Regions from separate parts of the Streptomyces sp. NPDC017991 genome, predicted to be linked through region 1. Evidence: riboswitches for the same ligand, from Rfam matches in the RefSeq annotation. Region 1 holds a riboswitch; the other holds the start of a gene.
The links. Region 1 has a riboswitch for cyclic di-AMP ahead of ACH4DZ_RS12740 (M23 family metallopeptidase). Riboswitches for the same ligand answer to the same signal wherever they lie in the genome.
Positions count from the first base shown of each region.

Region 2: linked by a shared signal. The riboswitch ahead of ACH4DZ_RS24480 (C40 family peptidase) and the one ahead of ACH4DZ_RS12740 (M23 family metallopeptidase) in region 1 are both predicted to bind cyclic di-AMP.

Region 1 is NZ_JBIRGP010000004.1:20,579-26,373, forward strand. Features, by position in the region: gene ACH4DZ_RS12730 (PrsW family intramembrane metalloprotease) at 1-346, shown strand, start outside; gene ACH4DZ_RS12735 (aldo/keto reductase) at 572-1,516, opposite strand; gene ACH4DZ_RS12740 (M23 family metallopeptidase) at 1,580-2,632, opposite strand; cyclic di-AMP (ydaO/yuaA leader) riboswitch at 2,644-2,801, opposite strand; gene ACH4DZ_RS12745 (PP2C family protein-serine/threonine phosphatase) at 3,128-4,261, opposite strand; tRNA gene ACH4DZ_RS12750 (tRNA-Met) at 4,438-4,511, opposite strand; gene ACH4DZ_RS12755 (dihydrofolate reductase family protein) at 4,564-5,709, opposite strand.
Region 2 is NZ_JBIRGP010000008.1:294,002-299,796, reverse strand. Features, by position in the region: gene ACH4DZ_RS24495 (helix-turn-helix domain-containing protein) at 1-578, opposite strand, end outside; gene ACH4DZ_RS24490 (ATP-binding protein) at 839-1,282, shown strand; gene ACH4DZ_RS24485 (DUF6328 family protein) at 1,333-1,827, opposite strand; gene ACH4DZ_RS24480 (C40 family peptidase) at 1,972-2,445, opposite strand; cyclic di-AMP (ydaO/yuaA leader) riboswitch at 2,449-2,635, opposite strand; gene ACH4DZ_RS24475 (hypothetical protein) at 2,983-3,291, opposite strand; gene ACH4DZ_RS24470 (ATP-dependent Clp protease proteolytic subunit) at 3,299-3,997, opposite strand; gene ACH4DZ_RS24465 (DUF6415 family natural product biosynthesis protein) at 4,434-4,823, opposite strand; gene ACH4DZ_RS24460 (hypothetical protein) at 4,820-4,996, opposite strand; gene ACH4DZ_RS24455 (AraC family transcriptional regulator) at 5,685-5,795, shown strand, end outside.

The sequences.
Region 1 (5,795 bases):
CGTCCTCGGCTCGATGAAGGCGCGGCGGCTGGCCCGGGAGTACGCCACGCATCATGGCGGGCGGGACGCGGGGCGGGCGGTGGCGGAGTACGAGGCGTACGCGACGTCGCTGGCGTTTCTGCGCCATCGGGGGCGGCGGGGGCGGGCGGGGGCGGACTTCGCCGTGCGTGAGCGGGAGTTGCTGCACGAGCTGTGGGTGCGGCGGGAGCCGGCTCGGCCGGCGCTGGCGTACGCGGCGCGGGAGACGGCGCCGGCTTCGGCGCCCGCGCCGTGGCCTGTGCCCGGGCCTGTGCCGGGGTACGGGTATCCGCCTCCGTACCCCGCGTACAACCCGTACCGGTCCTGACGCCGTAGTGCGCAGTTCCCCGCGCCCCCGAGGACAAGCCACCCGCCGTCACGCGTGATGCCGACATTTCACGACCGGCCGTCCGTGGCTGAGCGCGCAGTTCCCCGCGCCCCTAAAGACACAAGACACCCGCCGTGACCCCTGACGCCGAGACCTCAGCGTCGGCCGTCCGTGGTCGGCCGCGCAGTTCCCCGCGCCCCTGAAAACGGGCGGATGACGTGCGTCTTATTCGGACGCGTGCGTCAGTTTGGTGAGGTCCTGGTCCGTGAGGGTGAGGTCCGCTACCGACAGGAGCGCCGGGAGCTGGGACAGTGTGCGGGCGCTGGCCAGGGGGACGGCGACCGTGGGGCGGGAGGCCAGCCAGGCCAGGGCCACGGTCGCGATCTCGGCGCCCCGTTCCTGGGCGACCTCGTCGAGCGCGGTCAGTACTCGCTGCCCCCGCTCCGACGCGAGGTGCTTGCCCGCCGCGCCGGCACGCGGGCTGTCGACCTCCGCGCCCGCCCGGTACTTGCCGGTGAGGAAGCCCGAGGCGAGCCCGTAATAGGGGACGGCGGCCAGTCCGCCCCGCGAGGCGACATCCCGCAGCGGGCCCTCGTACGTGTCGCGGGAGACGAGGCTGTACTGGGCCTGCAGCGCCACGTACCGCACGAGCCCCTCGCGGTCGGAGGCGTCCAGGGACTCCTGGAGCCGCTCGGGAGAGATGTTGGACGCGGCGATCGCCCGCACCTTGCCGGAGCGTACGAGCTCGTCCAGGACCCCGAGGAACTCCTCGACCGGCACGGAGGGGTCGTCGTAGTGGGTGTAGTACAGGTCGATGTGGTCCGTCTTCAGACGGCGCAGCGACGCCTCGGCCGCGGCCCGCACGTTCGCCGGGGACAGGCCCTTGTACGAGGGATGCGCGCCGACCTTCGTAGCGATGAGCACGTCGGCGCGGTTGCCGCGCGCGGTCAGCCACTCGCCGATGACGGTCTCGGACTCACCGCCCCCGTTGCCCGGCGCCCAGGCCGAGTACGCGTCGGCGGTGTCCACGAAGTTCCCGCCGGCGGCCGTGTACGCGTCGAGCACGGCGAAGGAGTCGTCCCGGTCGGCGGTCCAGCCGAAGACGTTGCCGCCCAGGGCGAGCGGAAACACCTCAAGGTCGGACGAACCCAGCTTGCGAAGAGAAGTCATGCCGAAAACAACGGCCGGACCGGACGGCCGTATTCCTTGCGTCGCAGGACCGCGGGGACCGGCTTACGGGTTGAGGCCCTTGCCGCGCAGCCAGGCCATCGGGTCGATGCCCGTGCCGCCGGCGGTGTGGACCTCCAGGTGGAGGTGCGCGCCGGTCACGTTGCCGGTGGCACCGACGCGGCCGATGACGTCGCCGGTACTGACCTTCTGCCCGACACTGACGCCGATCGACGACTGGTGGGCGAACCACAGCTCCGTACCGTCGTCGAGCGTGAGGACCGTGCGGTAGCCGTACGAGCCGCTCCAGCCCGCCTCCGTGATCGTGCCGCTGTGAATGGCCTTGATCGGGGTACCCGTGGGAGCGGCGAAGTCCAGACCCGTGTGCTGACCGGAGGACCACAGCGAGCCGGACTGCCCGAAGGTGGAGGTGATCGTGTACGAGGAGGTGGGCAGTGTGAACTGCTTGGCGAGCGCGACGAGGCGCGCGGCCTCGACCTTCGCCTTGGCCTCCTCCTCCTTCTTCTCCTTCGCGGCGGCGGCCTTGGCCTTCGCCGCGTCCTGCTCCTTGGCCGCGAGCGTGGCGGCCTTCTTCGCGGCGGCGGCCTCGGCGGCCGCCTGGGCCTCGCGGTCGACCTGGTCCTGCTGGAGCTCGGCCTGGAGCATGATGCGCGAGCGCAGGGCCTCACCGGCGTCGGCGTTGCCCTCCTCGGCGTCGGCCTCGGTGAGTCCTGCGGCGGTGAGCGCCGTGCTGGAACCCTCGGGGGCCTCTTCGTCGTCGGAGATCAGCGAGCCGACGTTCGGCAGGTCGGGGATCGAGATCGACACCGGCGGCTTGCCGGTCTGCGCGGAGGCCATGCCGCCCGCGCCGACGGCGGCTATGACACCGACGCCCAGAACGGTGGAGCTGCGGGCGAGTCCCCCGCCACGCTGCTTGGAGACGCGGTGCTTGCCACGGACGGGAACGACGGTGTCCGCGCTGGGATTCCAGGGCTCCCAGGTCTCGTCGTCCTTGCGGGCGCCGAAGGCGAAGGTGTCGGGCTTCTTCTCGCCCGAGGTCTCTCCCGTCACCTCGTCCGGCATGAACGACGGTGTGGGGGCAGGCCTGTTGAACGCCACGTGGGCGCGCTCCTTTCCTTCCTTCTCGCCTACCGGGTTAGCTGACGGGTTCGGAGCAGGAAGGTCTCCTACGCGCGTCAACCGCGGTGTTCACCACCACGAAAGACACGCGATTCACCCCATGTAGGTGGTTCCCCGGTTCCCTTGCGGGATTCGGCGCGTGCGCACGGAGCCGTCTCTTGTGACGGCTGGGACACCGCGCTGCGTTATCGAACGTTAATAGACGCAGGCACCGGATTCCAAGCTGTTCCTGATGATCGTTACGGCTCCCGGCCTGGACTTAAACACTGCGAGCGGGGTAAATCGGGCGAGTTGATCGTCATTCACAGGTACCGCTTTTGTTGATGGTGCGTCAGTTGTTATGCGCAGGGGCGTCGTTCGACTACTGCAGGTGATATAGGTCCGGAGAGGCGCCCGGACACCCCCACAGCCATCACGGTCAACACGGCCGTCACGGCCATCAGGACCGCTACAGCCGCACAACCCTCACCGCCCTCACGGCCGCCGGACGGCGAGCAGCGCCATGTCGTCCGTACCGCCGCCCCCGGTGTACCGGGCCACGTCGTCCACCAGCTCGGCGAGCAGCGCGTCGGGCCCGGCGAACCGCCGTCCGGACAGCCGTGCCACCGGGTCGAAGAACACGCCCCGCTCGTCCCGGGCCTCGGACAGCCCGTCCGTGTGGAAGAGCAGCATGGCCCCGCACGGCAGCTCCTCCTCCTGCGCCCGGTCGGGCCAGGCGCCCAGGTCGCCCATGCCGAGCGGCAGCGCGGGTTCCGCCGCGGCGAGCGTGTGTACGGTTCCGTCGCCGCGCAGCAGAAGCGGTCCGGGATGGCCGCGGTTGACGAGTCGTACGCGCTGGGCGCCGTGCGGGATCTCGGCGAGCACGGCGGTGATGAAGCCCTCGAAGACCTCGACGCTGTCGCGCCGCACGCCCTCGCGCATCAGCGACCGCTCCAGCCGCTGGGCGACCGCCTCCAGGGTGCTCTCCTGCTCGGCGGCCTCCCGGAAAGCACCGATGACGACGGCCACGGCGGCGACCGCGCCCATGCCTTTTCCCCGCACGTCGCCCACGACGAGCCGTACGCCGTACGGGGTGTCCTGCACGGCGTAGAGGTCGCCGCCGATGAGCGCGTCGGTCTGCGCCGCCACGTACCGGACCGCGAGGTCGAGGCCCCCGGTCCGCGCGGCCGGTTCGGGCAGGACGGCCCGCTGGGCGGCCTCGGCGATCTGGTGGGCGGAGGCCAGGCGGGCGTTGCCCAGGCTCACGAGCCGGTTGATGACGACGGCGAGGCAGGCCACGACGGCCACGGTGGCGATCTCGGTGATCCCGCTCTCGTCGACGGCGAACCGCAGGGTGACGAGGACCATGGCCGCCGTCCCCGCGACGCCCGTCCACACGGTGGCGCCGAGCGACAGCAGAGGCGCGGCGACGAGCGAGGCGGCCGAGAGGAAGGGGGCGGCGGTGAAGTACTGCGGGGTGAGGAGGTCGTACAGGACACCCGCGACGATCAGCAGGGCCGGCAGTACGCGGATGACCGCGCGGGTACGGGGGTACAGGCCGGTCCGCTTGTCCGGCGGCCGGCCGAGGGAGCCCGGCGCCCGCTGCTCGACCGCTCGACGCCCGTCCACATGTCTCCTGCCCTCGACCACTCGCTCCGTCCAGAGTTCCGGGACCGGCGGGGAGGGGCGAGCGGACGGGGGCCGGGCGGGTGAGCACGAGGACCTGTTGTGCCCTCACGAGGACCTGTTGCGCCCCGGAAACACCCGAGGCCGGAATCCATTGGATTCCGGCCTCGGGCCTTCAGTAGCGGGGACAGGATTTGAACCTGCGACCTCTGGGTTATGAGCCCAGCGAGCTACCGAGCTGCTCCACCCCGCGTCGTTGAGACCACTGTACGCCATTCGCGGGACCTGACGCACACGGGTAGATGTCAGCCTCGGTTCAGGTGCCGGTTGGGCTCCTTCGCCGCGCTCTCGTACTCCGGGAGTACGAGGACATCGGCGCCCGCCGCGGCGAGCAGACCGTTCCCGTCCGCGGCGGCGACGAACGTGTCGGGCTCGCGCCACGCGGTGACGACCCGGCGCACGCCCGCGTCGAGGATCAGCCGGGCACAGGGCGCGGGCCGCGAGGCGCGGCGGGCGCAGGGCTCCAGGCTGCTGTAGACCGTGGCAGCCGGGAGGCGGGGGTCGCCCGGCTCGATCTTGGCGAGCGCGGCCTCCTCGGCGTGCGAGACGGGGTCGGACTCGCGGGAGTACCCGCGGGCCAGCTCCGTGCCGTCGGCCGCGACGACAACGGCGCCGACACTGAAGGCGGTCTCCGAGGGCGGACAGTCGGCGGCCAGTTCGCAGGCCAGCCGCAGCCACCGGTGGTCGGCGGCGAAGGGTACGGGCCCGGTGCCGGGCGCGGTGGGCACGTACCGCATGAGCACCACGTCTCCGACGGGCCTGGTCTCGACCAGCCGCAGCCGGTTGCGGGGTCCGCCGGGGTATTCGCCGTCCCCGAACAGCTTCGGTGCGTGCGGCTGCCCCACCACGAGAGGCGCGAGGGCGAGTTGCAGTTCGTCGGCGAGGCCCTGCTGGAGGAGCTGGGTGTGGACCCGGCCGCCGCCCTCGACCATGAGCCGGCGTACGCCGCGGACGTCGTGGAGGTGGGTGAGCACGGCCCGCCAGTCCAGGTGGGGCCCCACGGAGACGACGTCGACGCCCAGGCCGCGCAGGGCCTGCTCGGCAGTCACGGCACCCTCGTCCGTCGTGTAGACGACCTTCTCGCCGCCGGTGGACCAGAAGTTGGCAGTGGGGTCCAGGTCGCCGGTCCCGCTGACGGTGACCTTCAGCGGGTACGCGGGCCGGCCCGCGGCGACACGGGCGGCGCGCCGTTCGGCGGAGTTGACGAGGAGCCGGGGGTTGTCGGCGCGCAGGGTGCCCGCGCCGACCAGGATGGCGTCGGAGTCGGCCCGCACCTCGTCGACCCGGTCGAAGTCGGCGGGGCCGGAGAGCAGCAGCCGTTCGGGGCCGGTGTCGTCCAGGCGGCCGTCGAGGGAGACGGCGGCGGACAACAGGACGTAGGGGTGGGGCATGGACGCGCTCTCTTTCGCGGGGCGGGGCCTGAGCCCGCGCTTCGGCTTCACCCTGGGGGCTTGCCTTCGGCTCGGCTTGGTTCAAG
Region 2 (5,795 bases), on a different contig from region 1:
GCCATCACCTCTGGTCCGCCGACGGTCCGTCGCAGTACCGCCTCGTCCAGAACGGCACTCAGGACGAGCGGTGTGTTCGAACGCAGTACGTCCTGGCGCGCGAGCCGCACCTTCACCAGTACCTCCACGAGCGCGTCCGCCTTGCCGTCGTGCGCCCCGTCCACCGCGGCCCGCGTCACCTCGCGGGCGTACTCCGGTGTCTGCAGGAGGCCCGGCACGACGGAGTTCTCCAGCGTGCGCATGGCACCGGCCTGCGACTCCAGACTGATGAAATCGCTGTACGTCGACGGCAGGAGGCCCCGATAGGCGTGCCACCAGTGGTGTCGGCCGTCGTCGTCCGCGCCCGCCAGCACGACCAGCAACTCGTGCAGTTCCGGGTCCCGGACGTCGTACGCGTCCAGGAGGCGCCGTACGTCCGCGGGCTTGACCCCGCTGCGGCCGGTCTCGATCCGGCTCACCTTCGACTGGTGCCAGCCCACGAGGCGTGCCGCCTCGCCGCTCGTGAGGCCCGCGCGGGCGCGCAGGGCACGCAGTTCGGCGCCGAGCTTACGCCGGCGCACCGCGGGGCCGTACTGCATGGCCGTCTCCTTCCGACCGTCGCGCAAGCGCTATGGCGCCCGGCGTCACGCCGACGGTAGAGGACAAACCAGCTGCCCGCCCAAATACGGTCGACGGTCGCAGAGTTCACCGCTTCGAGCGACAGATATATGCATATCTTGGTGGATCGGCACCACGAACGCCGAGGTAGTGGCACTCTGGCGCAAGCACCAGTCCGGGACCGTCTCGAAGTCATCCGCTTCGGTCGGACCCCGGTCCCGTGGGAAAGGGACGACGTCGCATGGCAGACCACCAGGAAGCATCCGTCACTCTGCCGAGCGATCCCGCCTCGGTCTCCGCCGCCCGTACGTATGTCACCGACGTCCTGGCCGAATGGGGACTGCCGTCCGACTCGGAGACCGCCGACACGGTTCGGCTCATCGTCTCCGAACTCACCACGAACGCGGTACAGCACACCTTCGGACTGTCACCCACGTTCACGGTGGACATCGAACTCGACCGTGACGAACAACTGCGCATCGGTGTGACCGACAGCCACCCGCGCTTTCCGAAACGGCTGCCCGCGGCCGTCCAGCAGGACAACGGCCGGGGCATGGTGATCATCCGCTGGCTGACCGCGGAATCCGGGGGCAAGCTCACGGTCCGGCCCACCAGAGAGGGCGGAAAGACCGTGTCGATCACGCTGCCCTGGACGGCACCCGCGGAACCGGCCCGGGCCGACTGACCGCCTTCGGGGGCGCTGCGCGGGACTCTCGGAACACCCGCCGGTCGGCCCTAGTCGTCCGAGGCCTTGTCGGCGGCCCGCTTCAGGAGGTACGGCAGGACCTCCCACAGACCGACGCAGAGGAGCAGCGTGGTCGCCCCGGCCGCGATCCCCTCGGTCCGGTCCACCGCCACGTCCACGACGAGCAGCACGGAACCGGTGAGAGCGAGCGCGAGCACGGCCAGACCGACCTGCGCGAGCCGGGACGAGGCATTGACCACCAGGGGCTTGGCGCCCTGCCGGAACAGCCGGCGGTGCACGGCGGCGGGGGCCGTGAAGAGCGCGGCGGCCAGGACCGAGAGCAGCAGGGTGACGACGTACGTGGTGCGCTGCACGGTGTCGAGGGACGGGAATCGCGGGGTGAAGGCGAGGGTCAGCAGGAAGGCGAAGAGGATCTGGACGCCCGTCTGGGTGACCCGAAGCTCCTGGAGGAGTTCGAGGAAGTTCCGGTCGGCGCGCTCAAGACGGGTCTCGTTGCGCTCCTCGTGGTGGTGCAGATCGGCCATGAGTGAACGAGTAACCATTCAGCCGCCGAAATCACGCGTCGCGCCCGGCTCGTGCCCGGGACGTGCCCGGGTCGCGTACGGGCGTCGTGCCCGGGTCCCTCACGGGGTGGTCGCGGTGATCACCGCGACCACCCCGTGGGCGGATCACCTGACCCGGCCGTACCAGACGCTCTTGGTCCAGATCTTCTGGAGCTTCACCACGTCCCCGGTCTTCGGGGAGTGCCAGATCCGTCCCTTCCCGGCGTAGATGCCCACGTGGTAGACGTTCCGGCCCGAGTGGAAGAAGACCAGGTCCCCCTGCTTGCGGTTCGAGGAGGAGACGTGGTTCGTCTTGTTGTACTGAGCCGCGGCCGTGCGGGGCAGCTTCTTACCCGCCTTCTTGAACGAGTAGAGCGTGAGGCCGGAGCAGTCGAAGCGCTTGGGTCCCACGGCCCCGTACTTGTACGGGGAGCCCTTCTTGGAGGCCGCCACCTTGAGTGCCTTCGTCGCGGGAGTGGCCGCTTCCGCGTCGGACGCGAAGCCCGGGGCCACTATGCCGCCACCTACGGCGGCGATGGTGAGAACCGATGCGGTACCGGCCCTGCTGAACAGCGACGGGACACGATTGAGCGCAGTCATGCGCAACCCTTCGTCAGCCGCCTGTGAAGGATGACCTGTCGGATTCGGGCTGGCGAAGTTGCCCGGCCGCAGCTGCGGCTTCACCCCAAGGGCCACTCGGATCTCTCCGGCGGCCCGTCGTGCCTGGGTCCTCCACTCCTGCCGATGCACTTCTGTCGACCGGTCATCCGGGCAGCGGCAGGACTCGGCGTCCGCCCGGACCGCCCCGCCGCTTCTGGCGGGGGCTTGTCGTCGCAGGGATCTTGACGCACTGATGTCCCAAAAGCCGAGTGGAATCGGCGATTTGTGGGCTTACTCACCACTCACCCGTTCGGGTGGACACCCCGTTCCACGGGTGGGTGTCGAGGGCCTCAAGGACCCCCGCACCAGCACCGGAATGACTAATTCCGCCCCGGACGTACGCGCGTTGCGCAACTCCCACGGGCTTGTGGGGGCAGCTTCGGCTACGCCAACCGGGGGTACGCCTTCTGGTCCGTTTCAACTCTGCTGCGGACGCCTCGTCAAGTGCCTGCGTGAGGCCGGAACGAGGGGCGTACGTCAGGTGTCGGAGCCGGGCGGCAGGGCGACCCGGCCCGCCCTTCGCTCACCGTCGAGGACGCGCAGGGCCCGCGCCAGGGTCGCCGCGTGCAGCTCGTGTTCACCCCGCTGGTGCATCAGGGTCAGCGCGTCGCGCAGCGCGATGGCCCTGCCCACCAGCGCCTGGGCCGCACGCAGTCCGCGGTAGGTGTCGTCGGAGTGGGCCGGGTTGATCCGGCCGAGCAGGTCGATCACCTCCAGATAGCGGTCGATCAGCTCGGCCTCGGCCCGGGTCAGGGCCGGCAGCGGGGGCAACTCGGGCGGGAGCATCGGCGGATCACCCCACGCCGGGTGCGTCGGAGCCGCCGGACGTGCCGGGCGCGCCGAGGGCGGCTTTGCGGCTGGGGACGATCCGGTCGACCAGCCCGTATTCCAGCGCCTGGCGAGCGTCGAGGATCATGTCGCGCTCGATGTCCGCGCCGATCCGCTCCCGGCTCCGCCCCGTGTGCCGGGCGAGCATCTCCTCCATCCGGGTGCGGGTGCGCAGCATTTCGTCCGCCTGGACGGCCAGGTCGGACGCCTGTCCCCGGACCGGCTCGGACAGGAACGGCTGCTGGATCAGAACGCGGGCGCCCGGCAGCGCGTACCGCTTGCCCGGTGTGCCCGCGGCCAGCAGCACCGCGGCGGCCGACGCGGCCTGCCCCAGGCAGACGGTCTCCACCTCGCAGCTGACGAACCGCATCGTGTCGTAGACGGCCGCCATCGCGCTGAAGGAGCCGCCGGGGGAGTTGATGTAGAGCGAGATGTCCCGGTCGGGTGCCTGGTACTCCAGGTGCATGAACTGCGCCATCACGTCGTTCGCGGACGTGTCGTCGATCGGCGTCCCGAGAAACACGATCCGCTCTTCGAGGAGCTTGGAGTACGGGTCCAGGGTCCGCGTCCCCGAGCTGGTGCGCTCGGTGAACTCGGGCAGGGCGAAGCGGGCGGACTGTCGGGCGGACGATCGAATGGACGGTCGGGCTGTTGAGCGGGTCACGACACACGCCTCCTCCGGGAGAGTTCCTGTGAAAAATGTACAGATTGTACAGGAGGTGCATGACGTCATGATGGGAGCGATCCTGAAGATCCACAGATCACAGCAGCTCTGACCGTGTTTACGCTGATCGTGAAGCAGGTTTCTGTAACGACCGCGCTTCGTGAACGACGTGCTCAAGCGGCCCTGTCCCTGCCGAAAATCTCGTCCGTGCGGGTCGGGCCGAGCTTGCCGTATCGGGTGGCCTGGCGGACGAAGGCGGGCGGGCGGCCTCCCACACCGCCGCGCGGCTGGCGGTTGCGGATCTGGTCGGTCTGCCCGGGGATCGTGAGCCCCACAACCGGCAACAACGGCCCAAGCGCCGCCCCCTGCTCATCAGGCGGACTCCGATAGCTCACCGAAGCCACATCTCGCGATGAAACGTTGGGGGAAACGCCCCTCAGGGGTGAGTGGCCGGGACGGCTTCCGTGAGGCGATCGAGCCGTTCGTAGAGGGCCCGTACGAGCCGGGCGCGGTTCTGGGCGCAGTGTGCGGTGCCCTGTATCGGCTGGGAAAGGCGGCCGGAGGCTTCGCGGAGGATGACTTCGGCGAGGGCGCCGCGGCCGTCGTTCTTCGGCAGGGCGGCGGCGTGACGCTGGACGTCGGCGGCGATCGCGCGGGCGTGCCCGGTCAGTTGGAGGGCGATCTGCTCGAAGTCGCCGGGCGTGAGGGTCGGGTTCTGCCACGCGAGGACGGCGGTGACGAGCGCTTCGTGCGAGGCGCGGTCCAGCGGGAGTTCGGCGTCGAGGAGGCCGTGGGGGTCGTAGAGCACGGTGTGAGCTCCGCTCATCGTTGCCTGGCCGCGTCGTCCCTGTCGCCGCCGCGCGGGGCGCTTGGGGCGGCCGGGACGGTGGTGGTGAGGAAGCAGGCGTAGCCGCGGTCGGCCCGGGCGATCAGCGCGAAGGCGGGCGGCTGGAGTCCGCGTCCTTGTTCTGCGGGTCCGGCGGGTGTGGTTGCGTTCATGGGCACCGTCTTCTGTTGCTGGGTGCGTTGGTGGCGTTCGACGCCGCGGAGGACGCCGTTCGTTCCCGCGCGGCATCCGGGTGCAGGGTCCGGGCGCCCGGATGCCGCCCACGGGCTCGCCGAGCGGGGATCCGGTCGGCCAATACTGTGGAAGGGCAGTTGCCCAGGTGAAAAGCTAGGTGCAGCTGGCTGAGGACATGGTCCGGTTAACACATGCCGTGATCCTTCAAACGCAGTTGGTGACCGTCGCGACATGTGAGCGGTCAAGGGTTCGGTGAATGGGGCGGCAGACTTCTATGGATGTTGAATGCTTCTGCACCTGATGCCCGGTGGGATCGCTCGGCCGGACCGGTTCTGCCCTGGCCGCCGCGTCGGTACCGGCAGCTCCTCGGACTGCTACCGGGGGAGGACCTGGCGACCCGCTCCGGGGCCGCTGACGGGTTCCGCCCCGCGGGCAGCCGGGCGGACGCGGCCACCCAACGGCACCGCCGCTGCGGGGGCTGCCCGGGCCGTCCACGCGGCCCCCCGGTCAGCTGCTCCGGACCGCCACCTGTCACCCGTCATCCCCGCCAACGTCACCCACGGAGTCTCCGCATTGCGCGTAAGTGTTGAGGGAGAGAAGCGCCGCCTCCCGGCCGCCGGGCATGAGACGGACGAGTCGCCGGTCCGCACCAGGAGCGAGAGGAACATGCCTGAAATTGCGGGTCTCCGCGCCCAATTGGCCCGGCCGGTGCGGCTCCGCACCGACGACCTGGACGAAGCCCGGCAGATCATCCGGCAGAACTTCTATCCCAACGTC